Regions from separate parts of the Mesorhizobium sp. B2-7-3 genome, predicted to be linked through region 1. Evidence: predicted binding sites of a transcription regulator. Region 1 holds the regulator's gene; each other region holds the start of a gene.
What was found. The regulator PhoB, encoded in region 1, activates phosphate uptake and scavenging genes when phosphate is short. The targets are predictions, from matches to a motif close to TGTCATNNANCTGTCAT.
Positions count from the first base shown of each region.

Region 2: the regulator PhoB is predicted to act here: its motif matches at 4,466-4,482, upstream of FJW04_RS27750 (LTA synthase family protein).
Region 3: the regulator PhoB is predicted to act here: its motif matches at 1,267-1,283, upstream of FJW04_RS20270 (acid phosphatase).
Region 4: the regulator PhoB is predicted to act here: its motif matches at 4,485-4,501, upstream of ppk2 (polyphosphate kinase 2).

Region 1 is NZ_VFTY01000002.1:198,533-204,274, reverse strand. Features, by position in the region: gene FJW04_RS05025 (sugar ABC transporter permease) at 1-346, opposite strand, end outside; gene xylF (D-xylose ABC transporter substrate-binding protein) at 583-1,623, opposite strand; gene FJW04_RS05015 (ROK family protein) at 1,889-3,124, shown strand; gene phoB (phosphate regulon transcriptional regulator PhoB) at 3,127-3,816, opposite strand; gene phoU (phosphate signaling complex protein PhoU) at 3,836-4,543, opposite strand; gene pstB (phosphate ABC transporter ATP-binding protein PstB) at 4,569-5,372, opposite strand; gene pstA (phosphate ABC transporter permease PstA) at 5,369-5,742, opposite strand, start outside.
Region 2 is NZ_VFTY01000016.1:73,253-78,994, forward strand. Features, by position in the region: gene mltG (endolytic transglycosylase MltG) at 1-533, opposite strand, end outside; gene fabF (beta-ketoacyl-ACP synthase II) at 636-1,898, opposite strand; gene FJW04_RS27735 (acyl carrier protein) at 1,933-2,169, opposite strand; gene fabG (3-oxoacyl-[acyl-carrier-protein] reductase) at 2,381-3,118, opposite strand; gene fabD (ACP S-malonyltransferase) at 3,294-4,244, opposite strand; gene FJW04_RS27750 (LTA synthase family protein) at 4,488-5,742, shown strand, end outside.
Region 3 is NZ_VFTY01000009.1:21,654-27,395, forward strand. Features, by position in the region: gene FJW04_RS20270 (acid phosphatase) at 1-1,184, opposite strand, end outside; gene FJW04_RS20275 (cytochrome-c peroxidase) at 1,380-2,648, shown strand; partial or broken gene FJW04_RS20280 (GIY-YIG nuclease family protein) at 2,845-3,129, opposite strand; gene FJW04_RS20285 (SDR family oxidoreductase) at 3,314-4,018, opposite strand; gene FJW04_RS20290 (XRE family transcriptional regulator) at 4,141-4,758, opposite strand; gene FJW04_RS20295 (FAD-binding oxidoreductase) at 4,890-5,742, shown strand, end outside.
Region 4 is NZ_VFTY01000020.1:22,812-28,553, reverse strand. Features, by position in the region: gene FJW04_RS29130 (GntR family transcriptional regulator) at 1-401, shown strand, start outside; gene FJW04_RS29125 (DUF982 domain-containing protein) at 505-765, shown strand; gene FJW04_RS29120 (hypothetical protein) at 833-979, opposite strand; gene FJW04_RS29115 (glycosyl transferase family 90) at 1,178-2,149, shown strand; gene FJW04_RS29110 (glycosyl transferase family 90) at 2,287-3,258, shown strand; gene FJW04_RS29105 (aldo/keto reductase) at 3,283-4,326, opposite strand; gene ppk2 (polyphosphate kinase 2) at 4,609-5,529, shown strand; gene FJW04_RS29095 (dihydrofolate reductase family protein) at 5,599-5,742, opposite strand, start outside.

The sequences.
Region 1 (5,742 bases):
CCATGACCATGCCGATCAAGCCCTCGGCGGAACCGACGGACAGGTCGATGTTGCGCATGACGATGACCAGCACCATGCCGCAGGCCATGATGGCGACCGCGGACGTCTGCACCGACAGGTTCCACAGATTGCGTGGCGTGAGGAACGTGCGGCTGTCGAAATCGAGCGGATTGACACCAAGACGCAGGCTCGAAATCACATGCAGCGCGACCCAGATCAGCAGCAGCGCGCCGATCATGCCGAGCATGCGGGTATCGATCTCGGTCGCCTTCAGGAAACGCGCGACCGCGCCGAGTTCCGACGCACGCGCCGTATCGGCCTGCGAGGTTGAGGTCGTGTCGGTCATGATGTCCTCCCAGCGGCTTGCCGTCTGACGCGGAGCCGGACCAGAGCCCAGAAGTTAGCCGCCAGCGGCGGAAACACAAATCTTGTCGGGAAAACGCCGCGGCTTGGAAGCAATTCCAGGAAAAGTGCGTAAGGGTTTTTGTCCGGAATTGCGAAGACAAGGAAATTGGAACGGCCAGTGTTCAGAACACTGACCGTTCCACGCCGCGGCGTTTCCGACTTTTCAGGCGATCAAGCTCAGTTGCAGGCCGCGACGCTGCCCGCGGCAACGCCCGTGCAGACTTCGTCCTTCTTGATCCAGCCGGCGTCGATGACGAGGTTGAGATTGTCCTTGGTGATGGCCACCGGGGTCAGGAACAGCGACTTGACGGTGTTGCCGCCAGGCGTCGTGAAGTCCTTCACGCCGGCGATGTCGGTCATCTTCTTGCCGTCGGCGAGTTGCGAGGCGATCTCGGCGGCGTTCTTGCCGAGTTCGCGCGCGTCCTTCCACACCGACACGGTCTGGGTGCCGAGCGCGATGCGGTTGAGCGCGGCGTGGTCGCCGTCCTGGCCGGAGACCGGCACGGTGCCGGCGAGCCCCTGCGCCGTCAGCGCCGCGACGACGCCGCCGGCGGTGCCGTCATTGGCGGCGACCACGGCGTCGACCTTGTTGTCGTTGGCGGTGAGGAACTGTTCCATGTTCTTCTGGGCGTTGGCGGGCAGCCAGCCGTCCGTATAGGCTTCGCCGACATTCTTGATCTTGCCGCTGTCTATGGCCGCCTTCAGCACTTCCATCGAGCCCGAGAACAGGAAGTCGGCATTCGGATCGGCGCCGGAGCCCTTGATGAAGACGTAATTGCCCTCAGGCTTCACCTTGAACACTTCGCGGGCCTGCATGCGGCCAACTTCCTTGTTGTCGAAGGTCAGGTAGAAGACGTCCTTGTTCTCGATCAGGCGGTCATAGCCGACGACCGGAATGCCCTCGTCGAGCGCCTTCTGTACCGCCGGGCCGATGGCCGACGCGTCCTGCGCCAGGATGATCAGCGAATTGGCACCCTGCGAAATCAGGCTCTCGACATCGGTCAGCTGCTTGCCAGGATTGGACTGCGCATCGGCGGAAATGTACTTGTCGCCCGCGGCCTCGATCGCCTTCTTCATGGCGGCCTCGTCGGTCTTCCAGCGCTCCTCCTGGAAGTTGGACCACGACACGCCGATAACCTTGCCCTTCGCCTGCGCGACCGACGCCAGCGTCAGCGACATGGCGACACCCGCCAGAATGGCGACTGTGAATCTCTTCATGATATCCTCCCTGCGCCGCGTGTGGCGCGACCAAACTGGCCCTAAGGCCGGCACAAAGGCCCTAATTTTTTCGAGCCTCGAAAAAACACTGGTCCATCGCCGGAACACTGTCAACATCGATTCTGACGGATTTTGAGGTGCCGGAAGCCTTTTTTCGAGCCCCGCAATAAATAAATGACAGCCCCAGCCGCTTCTGCCAGTATTCGACCCGTTGCCGGAGGTGTTCGAGGGGGCGTCAAGAACCGCGGCGACGGGGAGGGAAATCATGTCGGTCGGAATCCGCCACGACGATCTGCGCCGGCGCAACCGCGCAATGGTGATTGGAGCCGTGCGCCGGGGTGGCCAGCCCTCGCGCACTGAGATCGCCGCCACCACCGCCCTGAGCCACTCGACCATATCGGCGATATCAGCCGACCTGATCGGCGAAGGTATCCTGAGCGAAGGCAAGCCGAACGAGGCCGGCTCACTGAAACGCGGCCGGCCGCAGGTGGGCCTTTGTCTCAACCCCGAGGCCGCGGCGGTCATGACCGTGGTGCTGTCGCTGAATTTCCTCTCCGTCGCCGTCATCGACTACGCCGGCCAGGTGATATCGGAGGAGCAGCGCCGGCTGGACACGCTGACCATGTCGCGCGAGGCGCTGATCGGCGAATGCGTGGCCATCGTCCGGCGCCGCCTCGAGGATCCCGACCTCGATGTCGCCAGCATTGCCCGCATCGCGCTGGCGATCCAGGGCATCACCGACACCGAGGCGCGCGCCATGCTGTGGTCGCCGATCACGCCGCAGACGGACATTGCCTTCGCCGATATACTCGAAGCCGAATTCGGCATCCCCGCCACCATGGAGAACGACTGCAACATGATGGCTGTGGCGCTGCGCTGGCGCGACCCCGAGCGCTACCGCGACGACTTCATCGCCATCCTGCTCTCGCACGGCATCGGCATGGGCCTGGTGCTGAAGGGCGAGCTGTTCACCGGCACCCATTCCTCGGGCGGCGAGTTCGGCCACATGATCCATCGCCCCGGCGGCGCGCTCTGCCGCTGCGGGCGGCGCGGCTGCGTCGAGGCCTATGCCGGCAACTATGCCATCTGGCGTAATGCAGGACAGATGGGTGAGGACGCCAAACCGGTCGACGTCAGCGACGCCGACATGCGCGCATTGGCGGCCACGGCGCGCGAAAGAGACGGACCGGAGCGCGAGGCCTATCGCAAGGCCGGCGAGGCGCTGGGCTATGGCCTTGGCAGCTTGTTCGCGCTGATCGATCCGGCGCCGGTTGCGATGGTCGGCGTCAGCGCCGCCGCCTTCGATCTGATCGAGCCGGCCTTGCGTGAGGCCATCGCCCAGACCGCCGGCGGCCAGCATTCGACGTCGATTTCCTTCGATACAGAGCCGAACGAATTGCCGCTGATCCGCGAGGGCTGCGCCATGCGCGCGCTCACCTTCGTCGACCAGGAGATCTTCGCGCCGGGCGTGCAGGTGAGATCCGGCAAGAACGTGGCCTGATCTCAATCCTCGCGGATTGCGTAGCCCGCGCCACGGATGGTGCGTATCACATCGGGCATGCGGCCATTGTTGACCGCCTTGCGCAGGCGGCCGACATGCACATCCACGGTGCGCTCGTCGATGTAGATCGTCTCGCCCCAGACATTGTCGAGCAACTGGCTGCGCGAGAACACGCGGCCGGGATGGCGCATCATGAATTCGAGCAGCCTGAACTCGGTCGGTCCGAGCCGGATCTCGCTCTTCTTGCGATAGACCCGGTGCGATTCGCGGTCGAGCACGATGTCGCCGACCTTGAGCACGCTGGACAGCACTTCCGGTTTGGCGCGGCGCAGCAGCGCCTTGACCCGGGCCATGAATTCCGGCGTCGAGAACGGCTTGACCAGATAGTCGTCGGCGCCGGTCGAGAGGCCGCGCACGCGATCGCTCTCCTCGCCGCGCGCCGTCAGCATGATGATCGGCAATCGCTCCGTCTCGGGCCGCATGCGCAGGCGCCGACAGAGTTCGATGCCGGAAACCGCCGGCACCATCCAGTCGAGCACCAGCAGGTCGGGCACGTTTTCCTGGAGGCGTATCTCGGCTTCGTCGCCGCGTGTCACCACCTCGACCTGGTAACCCTCGGACTCCAGGTTGTAGCGGAGGAGCACGCCCAGCGGCTCCTCGTCCTCCACCACCATGATGCGTGGCGCGATCATCGATCGATCATCCCTGCCGTCAAGCCGCCGGCACCGACATCGCCGTCTCGTCCTGCTTCGGACGGTTGGCGGGCAGTTGCGTGCCGGTCAGCACATAATACGCATTCTCGGCGATGTTGGTCACATGGTCGCCGATGCGTTCGAGATTCTTGGCGCAGAACAAAAGATGCGTGCAAGCCGTGATGTTGCGGGGATCCTCCATCATGTAAGTCAGGAGTTCGCGGAAGACCGAAGTGTATTTGACGTCGATGCGTTCGTCGTCATTCCTGAGCTTGGCGAGGGCGGCGGCATCGCCGGCCGCATATTCCTCGACGACGCCCTGCACCTGGATCAGCACCAGCTGCGCCATGGAGTCGATGGAATGCGACAAGTCGCGCGGCGTGGCGGTGAGGCCGACCGAGCCGACGCGCTTGGCGATGTTCTTGGCAAGGTCGCCGATGCGTTCGAGATCGCCCGCCATGCGGATCGAGCCGACGACATGACGCAGATCGTCGGCCATCGGCTGGCGCTTGGCGATTAGGGTGATGGCGCGATCATCGAGTTCGCGCTGGCGCGCGTCCATGATGGCGTCGTCGGAGACGACGCGCTGTGCCAGCGCATTGTCGGAATTCAGCAGCGCCTTGGTGGCGCCGCCGACCATCGTGCCGGCGAGATCGCCCATGTCGCTGATCAGCCTGCTGATCTGCCCGAGATCCTCGTCGAAGGCTGCGACTGTGTGTTCGGCCATGATCCTGGTCCTCGTATGCGTGAGATCAGCCGAAGCGGCCGGTGATATAGTCCTGCGTGCGCTTCTCGCGAGGCGACGTGAAGATCTTCTCGGTCTTGTCGAATTCGACCAGCTCGCCCAGATACATGAAAGCCGTCTGCTTCGAGACGCGCGCGGCCTGCTGCATGTTGTGGGTGACGATGACGATCGTGTAGTCGGCCTGCAACTCGTCGATCAATTCCTCGATCTTGGCGGTCGACAATGGGTCGAGCGCCGAGGCCGGCTCGTCGAGCAGGATGACCTCCGGCTTGACCGCCACGGTGCGGGCGATGCAAAGCCGCTGCTGCTGGCCGCCCGACAGGCTGAGGCCGCTGGCGTTGAGCTTGTCCTTGACCTCGTTCCACAGCGCGGCGCGTTTCAACGCCTGCTCGACACGGCCGTCCATCTCGGCCTTGCCGATCTTCTCATAGAGCCTGACGCCGAAGGCGATATTCTCATAGATCGACATCGGGAACGGCGTCGGCTTCTGGAACACCATGCCGATCTTGGTGCGCAACAGGTTGAGGTCCTGCGAGCGGTCGAGAACGTTCTGGCCGTCGAGCAGCACCTGACCCTCGGCGGTCTGCTTGGGGTAGAGCTCGTAGATGCGGTTGAAGACGCGCAGCAGCGTCGACTTTCCGCAACCCGACGGTCCGATGAAGGCCGTCACGCTGCGCTCGGGCAGCGACAAGGTGATGTCTTTCAGCGCCTTCGACTGGCCGTAGTAGAAATTGAGGTTCTTGACCTCGATCTTCGCCTTGGCGGCTGCCTCTGTCGCAATCGTCATGTCTGGAGACAACATCTGGCTCATTTGTCCTCTCTGCGTCCGGTCAGGCTGCGCGCAAAGATGCTGAGCGCGAGAACCGTCAATGTGATTATGAGTGCGCCGGTCCACGCCAGTTGCTGCCACTCCTCGTAAGGGCTGAGAGCGAACTGGAAGATGGTCACCGGCAGGCTGGCCATCGGCGCATTGAGATTGCTCGACCAGAACTGGTTGTTGAGCGCTGTGAAGAGTAGCGGCGCCGTCTCGCCGGAAATGCGGGCAATGGCCAACAATATGCCGGTGACGATGCCGGACATCGCCGCGCGGTAGGCCACCGAACGGATCACCACCCAGCGCGGCGCGCCAATCGCCGTGCCGGCCTCGCGCAAAGCGTTCGGCACAAGGTTGAGCATGTCCT
Region 2 (5,742 bases), on a different contig from region 1:
TCGTCGGCGATGCGCTGCAAGGCCTGCTCGACCGTCAGCCCCTCGGGAATAGTCAGCGAATACATCACCGACTTGCCGCTCTTCAGCAGTTCCATGATGTCGCGCATGGATGCCCTGGGCTTGATCTCGTACTCACCGGCCTTGAGCGCGGAATCGTTGCCGAAGGCACGCACCCCGAGGCGGAATACGCGGGCGTCGCTGATCAATCCGCGGCGCTCGAGCTGGTCGGCAATGTCCTGGACGCCGGTGCTGGGCTTGACGAGGAAAGTGTCGCCATTGGCGGATGGGCCGGGTTCGGTAAACTCCTGCTTGCCGAAATAGAGGGCCACGCCCGCCGCCAGAACGATCAGCATCACCGCCGAGATGACGAAGTTCATGAACACGACGACCTGGCTGCGCGAAGCACGCGAGCGTTTCGGCGGCGGTGTTCCGGCTTCCGGCCGCAAGGCTTCGCTGGCCGTCTTCGGCACGATCGGCCCGGTGTTCGCCGGCCTTTGCCCGAATTCTCCGTTGCCCGACGGATTAGTGTTCATGTCGCCCTACCGTTCGATCTCTCAACGAATCCCCTGCGGCAGAGTAGGGGCGAATATGGCAAAATTGACGACACGCCAAAGCATTGCCCGGTAACCGGACCGTCAGCCATTATACCGCTGGAAGACGAGCGAGGCGTTGGTGCCACCGAAGCCGAAGGAATTGGACAGTGCCACGTCGATCTGGCGGGCGCGTGGCTTGTTCGGCACCAGGTCGATAGCGGTTTCGCGTTCTGGATTGTCGAGATTGATGGTCGCCGGTGCGATATTGTCGCGGATGGCGAGGATCGAAAAGATCGCTTCGGCCGCGCCTGCCGCTCCCAGCAAATGGCCGATCGACGACTTGGTCGACGACATCGAAATCTTCGACGCCGCATCGCCGACCAGCCGCTCGACGGCGCCGAGTTCGATCGTATCGGCCATGGTCGAGGTGCCGTGCGCATTGATGTAGTCGACATCGGCCGGCGTAAGCTTTGCCCGGTTCAACGCCGCCGTCATGCAACGGAAAGCGCCATCGCCATCTTCAGCCGGTGCGGTAATGTGATAGGCGTCGCCGGTCAGGCCGTAGCCGGTCACCTCGGCATAGATCTTGGCGCCGCGCGCCTTGGCATGCTCAAGCTCCTCCAGCACGAGGACGCCGGCGCCCTCGCCCATGACGAAACCGTCACGGTCACGGTCATAGGGCCGCGAGGCCGTTTGCGGGGTATCGTTGCGCTCGGTCGACAGCGCCCGGCATGCGGCGAAGCCGGCGAGCGACAGCCGGGTCACCGGCGATTCGGCGCCGCCAGCCAGCATGATGTCGGCATCGCCGAAGATGATCAGCCGGGCGGCGTCGCCAATGGCGTGCGCGCCGGTCGAGCAAGCGGTGACGACAGCGTGGTTGGGGCCTTTCAACCCGTGCCGGATCGAAACCTGGCCCGACACGAGATTGATGATGTTTCCGGGAATGAAGAACGGGCTGATGCGTCGCGGGCCGCGTTCCTTGAGGATGATCGCGTTCTCGGCGATGCCCTCAAGACCGCCGATACCGGAGCCGATCAGCACACCGGTGGCGCAACGCTCCTCCTCGGTTGAAGGCTGCCAGCCGGAATCCTTCAGCGCTTCATCGGCGGCCGCGATCCCGTACAGGATGAAGTCGCCGATCTTGCGGAGTTCCTTCGGCTCAAGAATGGCTTCGGGATTGAGCGTGCCGTTGGAGCCGTCGCCGCGCGGAATGACGTGGGCGATCTTGCAGGCAAGATCGTCCACCTCGAACTCGGTGACGCGCTTGGCAGCGCTGCGGCCGGTCAGCAGTTCCTTCCAGCCGTGCTCGAAGCCCATACCGAACGGCGAAACCAGGCCAAGGCCCGTGACGACGACACGCCTCATCGCAGGTCCTCCCCGGTGACGACTGCGAAAAGCGTCAGGCCGAAGCCTTGTCGATGTACTTCACCGCATCGCCGACCGTCAGGATGGTCTCGGCCGCGTCATCGGGGATCTCGACGCCGAATTCTTCTTCAAACGCCATGACGAGTTCAACCGTGTCGAGGCTGTCAGCGCCCAGATCATCGATGAAGCTCGCCTGCTCCGTCACTTTGTCGGCATCGACGCCAAGGTGCTCGATGACGATCTTCTTGACGCGCTCTGCGGTGTCACTCATTTGGGCATCCTCGTCTATTGTTTGTCTGTCTTCGTTAGCGGGCGGAATGCCGCTAATCAAGCTGAAAGATGGTCCTGCCGGAAACGCAACGGCCACGGACCGGTTTTTGCCCGAACCGCCGGGTTGCGGGCCGCATTACACGAAAAATAGCCGAGGTCCAAGCCGAAATGGTGGGTTTTCACAGCCCGTCGGCGTTGCTGTCGGGCCTCGCTCAGATCATCGCCATACCGCCATTCACATGTATGGTCTGCCCGGTTACGTAGGCGGCCTCGTTCGAAGCCAGATAAGCAACGGCGGACGCCACTTCGGCACTGGTGCCCATGCGCTTGGTGGGGATCGCCGCCATGATCGCCTCTTTCTGCTTGTCATTGAGCTTGTCGGTCATCGCCGATTCGATGAAGCCCGGCGCGACGCAGTTGACGGTGATGTTGCGGGTGGCGATCTCCTGCGCCAGCGATTTGGACAAGCCGATCATGCCGGCCTTGGAGGCGCAGTAATTCGCCTGGCCGGGATTGCCGGTCACCCCGACCACCGAAGTGATGTTGATGATGCGGCCATGGCGGCGGCGCATCATCGGGTGAGTGAGTTCACGGGTCAGCCGGAAAACGGCGGTGAGATTGACCTCCATCACCGTATCCCAGTCGGCGTCCGACATGCGCACGAACAGGCCGTCCTTGGTGATGCCGGCATTGTTGACCAGGATGTCGACGCCCTCGAGATCGGCCTCCGCCTTCTGGCCGAGTGCCTTGACCTCGTCACGGTTCGACAGGTTGGCCGGGAACAGCTTGACCCGGTCGCCCAATTCGGAGGCCAGCGTCTCCAGTTTCTCAACGCGCGTGCCGTGCAGGCCGACGGTCGCGCCTTGCGCATGCAACACCCTGGCGATCGCCTCGCCGATGCCCCCCGATGCGCCGGTGACAAGCGCCTTGCGGCCGGTCAGTTCGAACATCTCTTGTCCTCTTCTCAAATCGTACGGACGGTTATCGATAAACATCACCCGATGGCCAATCGTTACCACCAGAATGACCAGACGCTTGTCCTTTACATCGCAGATTACGCGGTAATCCCCAATCCGATATCTCCAAAAAGTCGTCAAAGAAGATGTCGGCGGCGAAGAATTCAAGTCACAGCGCAGCCACAGCCGCCTCGACCTCGGCTGCGGAACCCACGGAGGCGGTGGCGATGTCGCGGTTGATGCGACGAGCCAGTCCTGAAAGCACCTTGCCGGCACCGATCTCGTAAAGCGTGGTGACGCCGTTGGCGCCGAACCACTCCACCGTTTCGCGCCAGCGGACGCGACCGGTCACCTGCTCGACCAGCCGCCCGGCGATCCCGTCGGGATCGGTCGACGGCTGCACCGATACGTTGGACACCACGGGAACGATTGGCGCGGTCTTTGTCACGCCGGCAAGTGCCTCGCGCATGACATTGGCGGCCGGCGTCATCAGCGCGGAATGGAAGGGCGCCGAAACCTGCAGCATCAGCGCCCGTTTGGCGCCTTTTTCGGTGCACAGTTTCGCTGCCAGTTCAACCGCCGCCTTCGCCCCTGATATGACCAGTTGGCCGCCGCCATTGTCGTTCGCCACCTGGCAGACGGCCCCCTTGCCGGCCCCAAGGGCGGCCTCAGCACAGGCGGCTTCGACATCGGCCTGCTCCAACCCGATGATCGCCGCCATGGCGCCCTCGCCGGCCGGCACCGCTGCCTGCATGGCGTTGCCGCGGATGCGCAGCAGGCGGGCGGCATCGGCAACGGAAACGAAGCCGGCGGCGGCGAGTGCCGAATATTCGCCCAGCGAATGGCCGGCGACATAAGCGACCTTGTCCTTCAGCGAGAAGCCGCGCGATTCCAGCGCCTTGATGGCGGCAAGCGACACCGCCATCAGCGCCGGCTGCGCGTTGGCCGTCAGCGTCAGCGTCTCTTCGGGACCTTCCCAGATCAGCTTCGACAGGTTTTCGCCGAGCGCGTCATCGACTTCCTGGAAAATCCTGCGTGCCTCGGGAAAGGCATCGGCAAGATCCTTGCCCATGCCGACAGCCTGGCTACCCTGTCCCGGAAAGGTGAATGCAACGGCCATGCGAGGGCTCCCCTGACTGGTTTTGCTTGCCTGATACTACGAATTTTCCCTGCCTGTGACGCAAGGCAGGCCGCCAAGTCAAGCCACTTCAGCCCACGCCGATGGGCCTATCCCCGCGCGAGTGCCTGTTCCGAAAGGCTTTTTGGCGATCACACCTGATGAAAACCGCTCACGAATCGTTCGCTGGCTCTTCTTATTTCCGCCACAGGCGCTAGCTTTGCGTGACAATTATATGACAATCGAATGACGTGGGTTGTCTTTGGGCGGGAAGTTGAAGTGGCAAAGAGTTTCAAACGTGCCGGCAACGCGGCGCCGCAGTTCCTGGAAGACGATCCGTCCACCGGCTATCTGCCGGGCCGTAGATGGCCTGTTGTCCGCTACGGGCTGATCAGCCTGGCGATCTCGGCCGTCTTGGTGTTCGCCATCGAACTGATCGTGCGCGGTGATGTCGCCGGCACCGTTTCCTTCTTCCTGCAGCCGTTCAAGCCGGGCTGGACAACTATCGTCGTCTTCGCGCTGGTCCTGATCGGTCTCGACGCGGTGCTCGGCCGCAGCCATCAGAGCCTGATGATCGTCGCGCCGCTGACCTTGTCGCTGGCCTTTGTCGGCCACCAGAAGTCGTATTATCTCGGCGATCCGCTCTACCCGACGGATTTCCTCTACGCCCGCCAGATCTTCGCCCTGCTGCCGCTCTTGGTGCGCGAGCGGCCAATGACAGCGCTGGCCATGGTCGCGGGCATCGTCGCCGGCCTGTCCCTGCTCGTCTACGGCTGGCGGCTATGGCGCCGCAAGGTTCCGGCCCTCAGCCGCAAGGGCCGCCTTGCCCGGCTGACGCTGGCGGTGCCGCTGCTCGCCTTCTTCGTCTCGATCATGGATTACGCCACCTTCTCGTGGACCAGGGACCGGCTGCAGATCATCCCGATCATGTGGGACCAGAAGGAAAACTACGCCTCCAACGGCTTCGCGCTCGCCTTCGCGCTCAACGTGCCGATGGCGCATGTCTCGGCACCGCCGGGCTATTCCGACAAGGCGATCGCGGCGATCGAGCGGCCCGAGGTGACCGCCTCGGTGCCGGCCCAGAAGCCGGACATCATCATCGTCATGAGCGAATCCTTCTGGGATCCAACCAAGCTGCCCGGAGTCACCATCACTCCCGATCCGATGCCCAATGTGCGGGCGCTCCGATCGGGCTCGATGTTCTCGCCCGAATTCGGCGGCATGACCGCCAACATCGAATTCGAAGCGCTGACCGGCTTTTCCAATGCTTTCCTGCCGGCCGGCAGCATCCCCTACCAGCAATATGTCCGCACCCCGACGCCGTCGATGGCGACCTTCCTGAAAAGCCAAGGCTACAGGGCACGCGCCATCCATCCAGGCACGAACTGGTTCTGGAACCGCGGCGCGGTCTATGCCGATTTCGGTTTCAACGACTTCAAATCGGAAGAGACGCTGCCGCCCATGGAAAAGCGCGGACCGCTGGCATCCGACGCGGCGATGA
Region 3 (5,742 bases), on a different contig from region 1:
CCCGATGTCACGTCGGCATAGCCTGAGTGCTCGTTGAGATTGCCCTGCGGCTTGTAGAAGGCGACCTGCGGCAGCTTGCCGTCGTCGATCGCCTTGATGAACTCGGCGCCATCCAGGCCGCCATCCCTGAGATGCTCGGTGCGCGCGGCGGTGCCGGGCGCGTAGGCGGCGAAATAGTTGAACGGCTGGTGGTGGAACTGGAAGTTCGGCACCGGCGTGGCGTTCTTGCCGTCGAGGGTCGCCTGCCAGGCGCCGGCGTACCAGGCCCAGTCGACCCCCTTCAGCGACAGGAGATCGCCGATGGTGATGTCGTGCTGCGGCGGCAGCGTGGTGGGCGCGGCCGGATCGGCCAGCGCCTTGTCACCGCCCTCTGCAGGCTTGTTGGCGCTCGGCTCGTAAGGCGGCTGCATGGTGTTGACGGCGTAAAAATCGGGCGTGATGGCGCCGTCATTGACGAATTTCGGCACACCGCCCAGCGCCGACGGCGGCGAATTGTCGGCCACCTTCAAGGTCGTGCCGTCGGCCTCGACCACCGCGATCTGGCCCTTGATCGGACTGGTGTCGGCATGCGGATAGAACGGCGCGCAGGCGCAGGCGAGCTGGAAATGGTTGAGGAAGGAGCCGCCAAAGGCGCCCTGGAAGAAATTGTCGGCCAGCACATATTTCTTCGCCACCTGCCACATCGGCAGGCTCGAGCCGTCATAATGGCCCATGACCAGCCCGCCGGAATCGGCCCAGGCGACGAATTTATCGTTCTTGCCGCCGTCGATCTGCATCTGCTCCTGGTAGAAACGGTGCCACAAATCGTGGGTGATGACATTGGTGCCTTCGTTGAAGCCCTTGGGATCGTCGATGGCGAAGGCCGCGTTGGCAAGATGCGCGGTCTGCGCCTCCGTCACCACGGGCGTGACGCCCTTTCCGGTCAGCCCGCCCCAGGCCGGCGGCAGTTCGGTCAGCGGCTTGCCGTCGCGGTCGAGCTGGCGCGCCTGGTCGGCCGAGACATTGGCCAGTCCATTGGCGCCGGGGAAGCCACCATAAAGATTATCGAAGCTGCGGTTCTCTGCATAAATGACGACGACGGTGTCGATCTTGTCGAAGCCGGGAGGTGCGGCATTGGCGGCCGCAAGGGGAAACAAGGCCGAACCGGCCAGACAGAAGGAAGTGAGGAACTTGGGCCTCGTCATGGAAAGACCTCGTGGCTTGACTGTGGCTATGGGGCTTATGCGGCTATGGCGCGGGAACCATGGGCAGCTAACGTGGATGCCTTGTCACCTTTGTGACATCCGCCGCCGCGGCGAACACGGTTTCGTGAGCACTGGGAGCGGTCATCAATCCGTTGCACTGCGTTCTTATTTCCGGGCCAAAGCGGACCGTGCCCCATGATGATGAGACGATGGAAAAGCCTGGTGATCGCGAGTGCAGCGATCTCGACCTTTGGCTTTGCCGCACCCCCGAATACGGCGGGGCCGGACGGCGTCCATCCCGGTCCGCTGTCGCGTGGGCAAGCCTTCGCACGCGCCGAGGCGCTGACTGCCTTGGGGCGAAAGATGTTCTTCGACCCGGCGCTCTCGGCGTCGGGAAAACAGGCCTGTTCCTCCTGCCACGATCCACGCCATGCCTTCGGTCCGGCCTCGGCCACACCGGTCGAAATGGGCGGCCCGAACCTCGACCAGTCCGGCGTGCGCGCGGTGCCGTCGCTGCGCTACATCCAGGCCGCGCCCGCCTTCACCGAGCATTTCCACGATTCCGAGGACGAGGGCGACGAGAGCGTCGACAATGGCCCGACCGGCGGTCTGACCTGGGACGGCCGCGCCGATCACGGTGTGGACCAGGCGAAAATCCCCCTGCTCTCGCCGTTCGAGATGGCAAACAAGGATGCCGTGGCGGTCACCGCCGCCTTGCGCAAGTCAGCCTATGCCGATGACTTCAAGGCAACCTTCGGCAACGATGTCTTCGACCGCCCGGACGATGCCTTCGACGCCGCCGCCGAGGCGCTTGGCACGTTCGAGCAGAGCGCGGTCGACTTCTACCCCTATTCCAGCCGCTACGACGCCTTCCTCGCCGGCAAGGCGACGCTATCGGCGCGGGAACTGCATGGCCGCGCCCTGTTCGAGGACGAGGCGAAAGGCAATTGCGCCTCCTGCCACCTCAGCGAACCGGCCAATGACGGTGAGCCGCCGCAATTCACCGATTTCGGCCTCATCGCCATCGCCGTGCCGCGCAATCCGGCCATCCCGGCCAACGCCGACCCGGCCTATGTCGATCTCGGCCTGTGCGGTCCCCTGCGCACCGATTTCCGTGGCCGCACCGACTATTGCGGCCTGTTCAAGACACCGAGCCTGCGCAACGTGGCGCTGCGCAAGAGCTTCTTCCACAACGGATATTTCCACACGCTGCGCGAAGCGGTGGCCTTCTACGCCAGCCGCGACACCGACCCCGGCCGCTGGTACCCGAAAAACGCTTACGGTACCGTCGACAAATATGACGATTTACCAAAGGCTTACTGGTCGAACCTGAATCAAGACCCGCCCTTCGACGGCAAGAAACCCGGCGACAAGCCGGCGCTCAACGATGCCGAGATCGACGACATCGTGGCGTTTCTGCAGACGCTGACGGATGCCGATCAGGCGGCGAAGCGGTCGCAGTGAACTGGGAAGCCACGTCGTAAGGGTCGCTAGTTGACGTGGGGATTAGCCGAAGCCCTCCCTCGCTTCGTCATCCTAGGGCGGAGCAAGGAGCGAAGCGACGCGGCGCAGACCCTAGGATCCATGCCGCGACGCTTGCGACGGACAAAACGGTGCCGAACCTGGCTCCAACCTCCGACGAAACGCCATCAAACCGCGACCAACCTGTTCCGCGAAACAGCTCGAACCATTCCGGATTGGTCTTCTCGATCAGTTCGATCTTCCATTGTCGCGACCAGCGCTTCAGCGATTTCTCGCGTTGAATGGCGTCACGAATGTCGAAATGTTCCTCGTACCAGACCAACCGCTGCACACCGTAGCGCCTGGTGAAGCGCGAACCTTCGCCGGATTTGTGCTCCGGCATGCGGCGACCGAGATCGTTGGTGACACCGATGTAGATGGTGCCGCCCTTCTGGCTCGCGGTCATGTAAACATAGCCGGTCATGCGTTGACGGTAACCGCCAACCCGTCCGGGGACTATCCTCGTTCGCCGTATTTTTTCGGCCCACGTCGCGGCATGGATCCTAGGGTCTGCGCGGCGTCGCTTCGCTCCTTGCTACGCCTAGGATGACGAAGGGAGGGAGGGCTTCGGCTAATCTGAGAGGTATGAGATCGCCGCCAGCCGCCTCTCACAGCGCCCGGATCACACCCCCATCCACGCGGATATTCTGCCCGGTAATATACCCTGCCCCGTCCGACGCCAAAAACGCGATCGTCGCGGCGATCTCCTCTGATGTGCCATAGCGCTGCATCGGCACGTTGTCGCGGCGCTCTTCGGTGGCGGGCAGGCTGTCGATCCAGCCGGGCAGCACGTTGTTCATGCGCACATTGTCGGCCGCGTAGGTGTTGGCGAAAATCTTGGCGTAGGCGGCAAGGCCGGCGCGGAACACGGCCGAGGTCGGGAACATCGCGTTCGGTTCCGCCACCCAGGCCGTCGAGATGTTGATGATGGCCCCGCCCTTCTGCTTGACCATCTGCGGCGCCACGATGCGCACCGGCCGGATGACGTTCATCAGGTAGACGTCCATGCCGGTGTGCCACTGCTCGTCCGTGATCTCCAGGATCGGCGCGCGCGGTCCATGGCCGCCGCTGTTGACAAGCACGTCGATGCGGCCATAGCGCTCCAGGGTCAGGTCGGCGAGCCGCTGCAGATCGTCATTCGACTGGTTGGAGCCGGTGACGCCGAGCCCGCCAAGCTCCTTGGCCAGCGCCTCGCCCTTGCCGGACGAGGACAGGATGGCGACCTTGAAACCATCCGCCGCCAGCCGCTTGGCCGCCGCCGCCCCCATGCCGCTGCCGCCGGCCACGATGACGGCTGTCTTTTCTACACTCATCGGATTTCCTTTTCAGATTGGCGGGAGCTACGGTTTCAGCGGTCCTATAGCCGGTTTCGCCGCGCAGTTCGAACGAGAAAGCCTGAATCGAGCTGCAGAAAACTTGCGCGGTGAGCTGCGCCCTATCCTTCAACCGTCTCCAGCTCGCTCAGCAGCGTGCCTTCCATGTCGGGCTCGTCGCCGGAGCAGACGCACAGCATCTCGGCGTCGCCCTCGCCCACCGATAGATAGGCGTGGCCCATGGTGGAATCGATGTAGACGCTCTCGCCCGCTTTCAGCCGCACCGGCGCGTACTGGTCGGTATGCAGTTCGATCTCGCCCTTGAGCACGATCAGGAATTCCTCGCCGGCATGCCTGGTCAGCGGGCCGAATTCTTGCGGCGTGCGGGCGCGCGCATAGGCGTGAATCGGCACCATGCGCTTGCGCACCAGGTCGGTGGCGAGATACCGGTAGTCATAATTTCGGGTCAGCTGGCGCAGCGTGTTGGACTGCGAGGTGACCGAGCGGCGGGTGCGCGCTGCCGGCTGCTTGCGGTCGCCGCTGAGCAGTTCCGTCACATGGATGCCGAGCCCCTCGCAGATCTGCAGCAGCTTGTCGTAGGTCAGCGACATCTGGTCGTTTTCGACCTTGGACAGCGTCGACACCGCGACGCCGGTCAGCGCGCTGACCTCCTGCAAGGTCCAGCCATGGGTTTTTCTCAAAGCCCGCAGACAATCACCGAGATTGGGTTGCTCCGACATTGCCAGCTCCAAGGCGCGGGATCGCGCCGCTCCACCCTAGGTAGTCGAACTCCCCGCAGCCATCAACAACACCGAAATTTTCTTATACGCTAAATGTTGACTGGATACGAAAATATTTTTACGACTGATGAATGCAGTCAAAGTCCTTCCAAAAGATTGTCGTCATCGGCGGCGGCATTGCCGGCCTCTCACTTGCCGCCGAGGTGGCGGCCTCGGCCGAAGTCACCGTCATCGAGCGCGAACCGCATCTCGGCTACCACGCCAGCGGACGCTCCGCCGCTCTGTTCACCGAGACCTATGGCAACCGCCTCGTGCGCGGGCTGACGCTGGCCAGCCGGCAGGCAATCGTCGAGGGCGGTTTCGTCGCCCACCGGCGTGGCGCGCTGCATGTCGGATGGACCGGTGACGATGCCGCCATCGACAAGCTGGCTCGTGATTTGCAGGCGCTGGTGCCATCAGTGCGCCGCCTCTCGGCGGCCGAGCTCCACGCGCTGGTTCCAGTCATTGCCCAGCAAGCCACCTGCGGCGGCGTCTATGAGCCGGATGCGGTGGATGTCGACACGGACAAGATGCTGGCGACCTGCGCGTCCAAGCTCAAAGCCAGCGGCGGCACCATCCGCACCGGCGAGGAGGTCCGCTCCATCTCACGCGACGGCGGCGCTTTTCGGGTTGAAACAAGCGCCGGCGTCTACTCGGCTGACATCATCGTCAACGCCGCCGGCGCCTGGGTCGATGTCGTCGCCGGCATGGTGGGACTCCCGGGCCTCGGCTTCCAGCCGAAACGGCGCACCGCCTTCCTGTTCGATCCGCCCGCCGGGTTGGACATCGCCGGCTGGCCGCTGGTGGTCGACCTGCACGAGCAGTTCTACTTCAAGCCCGATGCCGGCAGATTGATCGGTTCGCTCGCCGACGAGACGGATTCCGAGCCTTGCGATGCGTATCCCGAGGATATCGACGTCGCCATCGCCGTCGACCGCATCGAAC
Region 4 (5,742 bases), on a different contig from region 1:
TGACGTGCGGGCAAGCCGACAAGAGCGCCATCGATGTCATCGAGGCGATGCTCGATTCCTGCGACGAAAATACGCCGCGCGAGGAGTGGCATCGTGTCGGCATGGATTTTCACATCGAGCTGGCGCGGCTCTCCGGCAACGAATTCCTGTTCCGGGCGGTTCGTGACGCGATGACGCGCCTGTCGCGCGCCCGCTGGCTGGAAGTGCGTGACGAGACGGCCCTTGGCCGTGCCTGGGTCGAACATCGCGCCATTCTTGCCGCGACACGCCTCGGTCAGGCTGATGAAGCCGCGCGGCTGCTGTCGGCCCACATCGTCGGCAGCCGTGATCGGCTGGTGACGTCGCTTGCCAACGACCGACGTGGCCTTCGCGCCAGGGGATTTGCCGTCGTCGCCGCTTAGTGCGGTCCATGCGCTGCGGCGCGCTGGCCGGAAAAACAGACGGGTCTGACGTGAAGCACACTTTCGGCCTCGCTTCAAGGAAGCCGATGGCGTAAGAGCGGCGATGGAAAACAACCGGTTTGAAACACCCGTGACCGTCAAATCCGTCACGGCGGGAAGCACTCAGCTCTTGCGTTCGGCAAGGGAGGCTTCCGATTACCTCCTCAACAACTGGCCCGGCAAGCGCAGCCCCAAGCATCGTGCGGCGCTGCAGGCCTGTCACGACGCGCTCGCCGGCGACAAGCCGGCGATGAATGCCAGGCGCGCTTTCATCGCCGCGGCGCGGGAAGTGGATGTCTTCATCAGCGACAAGGCGCCAGCCTGATATTAGCTCGCGGTTTGGGCTGACAATTGGATTTGAGGCTCGGCCCGCATTAGCGGGCCGGATGCCGTTAATCCTTCGTTTCGGTCTCAGTCTCGGTTTCAGGCTTCGTACGTTCGCGCGCGGCAACCTTGGCCGCCAGCTTTTCAGCCTTCTTGGCCGCTTTCTGGCGGTCGCGCTCCTTGCGTTCCTGATCGTAGTTTGGTGCTCGCGCCATGTCGGCTCCTTTTTGTGACTGCCTTGCGGCCCTGAGCCTGCCTAGGAGCATTAGCCGTCAAACACAACAGCCGAAGCGATAATGCGTGGCTGCTGGCATCGAAGAGATGCGGGCGCTTGCCAGATCGGCGCCACAATGATGTAGGACATGCGGGCGCCATGGATTGAGAACCGCCCGTTTGTTTTGATCAAGTGACCGATGGCCACAATTTCGCGGACCGCAGCAAGAGTTTTCTATTATGCGAGAAACGTCGCGCGCGATGTCGCTCCGCAAGCGTTGTTTCGTGCCCGGCTGGCTGGCCGTCTCGAAAGGGCCAGGCTTTCCGGTGAGGCGGCGCGCCGCAGGCTGAATTACTACAACAAGTTGCAGGATGGTTTCGCGCCAAGCGCCGATGCCATGCGCATCGGCAAACTGCCCTTCACGCCGACCATGTACTATTACGACCTGAAGGAGTTCGCCCGCTACTTCGATCCCGGCCTGCTCATCGACCTGGAATTCGGCGACGTCAGGAATGTCCCCAAGGTGCCTTCGATCGTCAAGGACCGGCCAATCTGTGCTGACGACAAGAACGCGATCATCATGAAACTCGACAAGTTTCGTCATTTCCAGATGCCGGCTGACGCGATGTCGTTCGCCGACAAGCTGCCGTCCGTTGTCTGGCGCGGTGATCTCAACAATCCGATCAGGACAAGATTTCTGAACGCTGTGCGCGACCTGCCGTTCTGCGATGCCGGTTCGCACAAGCCGAACGCACCGCCCGAATACGCCAGGCCTTTTCTCAGCATCAGCCAGCACCAGCGCTATCGCTACATCGTCTCGCTCGAGGGCAACGACGTGGCGACCAATCTCAAATGGATCATGAATTCGAAGTCGCTCTGCATGATGCCGCCGCCGACCTATGAGACATGGTTTGCGGAGCGGCAGCTCGAAGCCAACGTCCACTATGTGCCGCTCGCGGCGGATTTCTCGAACCTTGAGGACCACGTCGCCTATTTCGAGCGGAATCCGGCGGAGGCGGAGCGCATCATCGCGGCTGCGAACGCCTATTGCCGGACATTCGACGACGAACAGACCGAGCAGACGATCTCCCTGCTGGTGCTCTACAAATACTTCGTGCTGTCGGGCCAGATCAAACCGGATGCCGAGGTGTGGCGCTACATAACGGGCTAGTTGCGGCGCTCGGTCGAGGCCGCCAGCCGCATTCGGGCGCTATCGGAATGCGTGGCTGGATGGTAGGGCAATCATGCTGCGGGAACCATCCCGACCTTCACTTGTTCAACCGCGTTTATCTTTGATCAAAAGAGTCCATGGCCACCCTCCAACGAACGACGGCAAAGGTCTTCTACTATGCGCGGAACGTCATGCGCGATATCGCGCCCCAGGCGATCTTCCGGCGGCGATTGGCCAGCCGCCTGCAGCAGGCCAGGCTCTCGGACGAGGCCGTGCGCCGGCGACTGAATCACTACAACAAGCTGCAGGACGCTTTTACACCAGGCCCGGATGCTGTGCGCATCGACAAGATACCGTTTGAACCGAGCATGTACTATTACGACCTGAAGGAATTTGCCCGCTATTTCGATCCATCATTGCTCATCGACCTGAAGTTCGGTGATGTCATCGGCGTGCCCAAGCTGCCGACCCTCGTCAAGGACCGGCCGATCCGCGCCGACAACGGCAATGCCGTCGTCATGAAGTTCAACAAATTCCGCCACTTCCACATGCCCCTCGATACCGTCGCCTTCGCCGACAAGCGCCCTGCCGTGGTCTGGCGCGGCGACCTCAACAACCCGATCAGGACACGGTTCCTGGATGTCGCGCGCGACTTGCCGTTCTGCGACGCCGGTTCGCACAAGCGCAGCGCACCGGCTAAGTACAGCAAGCCTTTCCTCAGCATCAGCCAGCACCTGCGCTATCGCTACATCGTCTCGCTGGAGGGCAATGACGTGGCGACCAACCTCAAATGGATCATGAATTCCAACTCGCTCTGTCTGATGCCGCCGCCGACCTACGAAACATGGTTCGGCGAGAGCCAGCTCGAGGCCGGTATCCACTATGCGCCGCTTGACCCGGATTTTGCCGATCTCGGCGAAAAAGTGCGCTATTTCGAAGCGCACCCGGCCGCGGCGGAGCGCATCATCGCCGCAGCCAATGCCTATTGCCGCAAATTCTCCAATGAACGGGACGAGCATGCGATCTCCTTGCTCGTCCTCTACAAATATTTCGTGCTCGGCGGCCAGATCGAACCCGATCCCGAACTCTGGCGGTTTATCGGCGGCTAGCTCTTGCTCTCTGCCTGACGCTGATCAGATATCGCTGCGGTCGAGAACCAGATCGGCTGGGCCGAAGCGATCCTTCGCTGTCAGTTGCTGGTGCCAGTAGGGGTAGAGCAGAGCCGGCCGGCTGACCGCGTCGAGGCGCTGGCGTTCTTCGGTGCCGAGCTTCAGGGCCGCCGCCGCAAGGTTGTCCTTGAGCTGAACGTCATTGCGGGCACCGATCACCAGCGAGGAGACGGCAGGGCGTCCGAGCAGCCAGGCGAGCGCCACCTGCGCCGCCGAGACGCCACGATCCTTGCCGATCTCGACCAGCACATCGACAATCCGCCACAGCCGGTCCTCGTCGCGGATCGGCGGCTCGGACCAGCCGGCAAGCTGGCGAGCGGTCGGGCTGTCGCGGCGGTATTTGCCCGACAGCAGGCCGCCGGCGAGCGGGCTCCAGACCAAAACGCCCAGCCCTTGGTCGACCGAGATCGGCAAGAGCTCGTACTCGGCCTCGCGCGCTTCCAGCGTATAGTGGATCTGCTGGGTGACGAAGCGTTGCTGGTGACGGCTGTCGCTGATGGAAAGCGCCTTCATCACCTGCCAGCCGGAATAGTTGGAGCAGCCGATGTAGCGCACCTTGCCCTGGCTGACCAAACTGTCGAGCGCGGCAACGGTCTCCTCGAGCGGAGTGAGGCCGTCCCATTGGTGGACGAAATAGATGTCGATGACATCGGTCTTCAAGCGCTTCAGGCTGCTCTCGCATTCACGGATCAGATGATGGCGCGACAGGCCCTCGTCGTTCGGGCCCTTGCCGATCCGCATCCGCGCCTTGGACGCGATCAGCACATCGTTCTTGCGCTTGCCGCCGAGAGCTTCGCCTATGATCTCTTCGGAGAGGCCGTTGGAATAGACATTGGCGGTGTCGATGAGGTTGATGCCGGCATCGATGCACATATCGATCATCCGCTTGGCTTCGGCGAGATCGCTGTTGCCGACCGCGGCGAAGGGCCCGGCGCCGCCGAATGTCATGGTGCCAAGCGTCAGTGTCGAAACCTTCAGGCCGGAACGGCCAAGGGTGCGGTATTCCATGTCAGATCCTCACGATTTTGTTGAAGAGGCGTGCCGGCAAGGCAGGCCTGGAAGGCGACCGCGCATTTGTAGGACAATTCGGCCGGCTTGTCGCCATGCGACGACGGTCGATCGATCAGACATCGCGGAATTTGCAACGTCGGCAATTGCGCCTGTGCTGCAATAAAACCGTCACCGCCGGCCTATATTGAAGTCGGCTCAGGTGTTTCCATTCCCGGCCGCCGGCCAGCAATTTGGAGCGCCCAGTGGTAACCGACAGGGCTTGCAAGCGGAGCAGTTGATATGACCGAGCTGAAACAGAATTCCCCTGCCAAGGACTGGCTTGAAGCCGAGCTCGCCGACACGCTCGACGAGGACTATGAGCTCGAAATGTCGGAGCCGGCCCTCTCGATGGAGATCGCCAAGATCTACAAGAACTCGCATCCGCCTTCGATCGATCGCATGCAGTATTTTCGCGACCTGATCAGCCTCCAGTCCGAATTGATCAAGCTGCAATCCTGGGTCGCCTACCACAAGAAGAAACTGGTGGTGATATTCGAGGGCCGCGACTCCGCTGGCAAGGGCGGCGTCATCAAGCGCATCACACAGCGGCTCAATCCGCGTATCTGCCGCGTCGTGGCGCTTCCGGCTCCGACCGAACGCGAGAAGTCGCAATGGTATTTCCAGCGCTATGTCCCGCATTTGCCGGCAGGCGGCGAGATCGTTTTGCTCGACCGCTCCTGGTACAACCGCTCCGGCGTCGAACGGGTAATGGGTTTTGCCAGCCCCGAGCAGGTCGAGGAGTTCTTCCATGACGTGCCGGAGTTCGAGCGCATGCTGGTGCGCTCGGGCATCACCGTGGTCAAATATTGGTTCTCGATCACCGACGAGGAACAGCAAATGCGCTTCCTGATGCGGATCCACGACCCGATGAAACAGTGGAAGCTGTCGCCGATGGACCTGCAGTCGCGGGTGCGCTGGGAACACTACACCAAGGCCAAGGAGGAGACCTTCGCCCGCACCAACATTCCCGAGGCGCCCTGGTTCATCGTCGAGGGTAACGACAAGAAGCGCGCGCGGCTGAACTGCATCGACCATCTGCTCAAGCAGCTGCCGTATGAAGAGGTGCCGCACGAGGAGATCACGCTGCCGGAGCGCGTCTTCAACCCGGAATACGAGCGCCAGGTGCTGCCGCGCGAGCTTTACGTGCCGGAGAAGTATTGAGCGAGAGTTTTGTCTTTCTCCCCGTATAGTGACGGGGAGAAATGGGCTTTCGTCGAGGGTTTCGCCACCTTACGCCCGCTTGATCACCACGTGCGTGGCCAGTGCCGTCGCCACCTGTTCGCCGCACTGGTAGCCCAGATTCAGCATGTCGAGGCCCGCAAAAAGGTTCTCGCCTCTGCCAAGCAGCACCGGCGAGATCGCCAGGTGCATCTC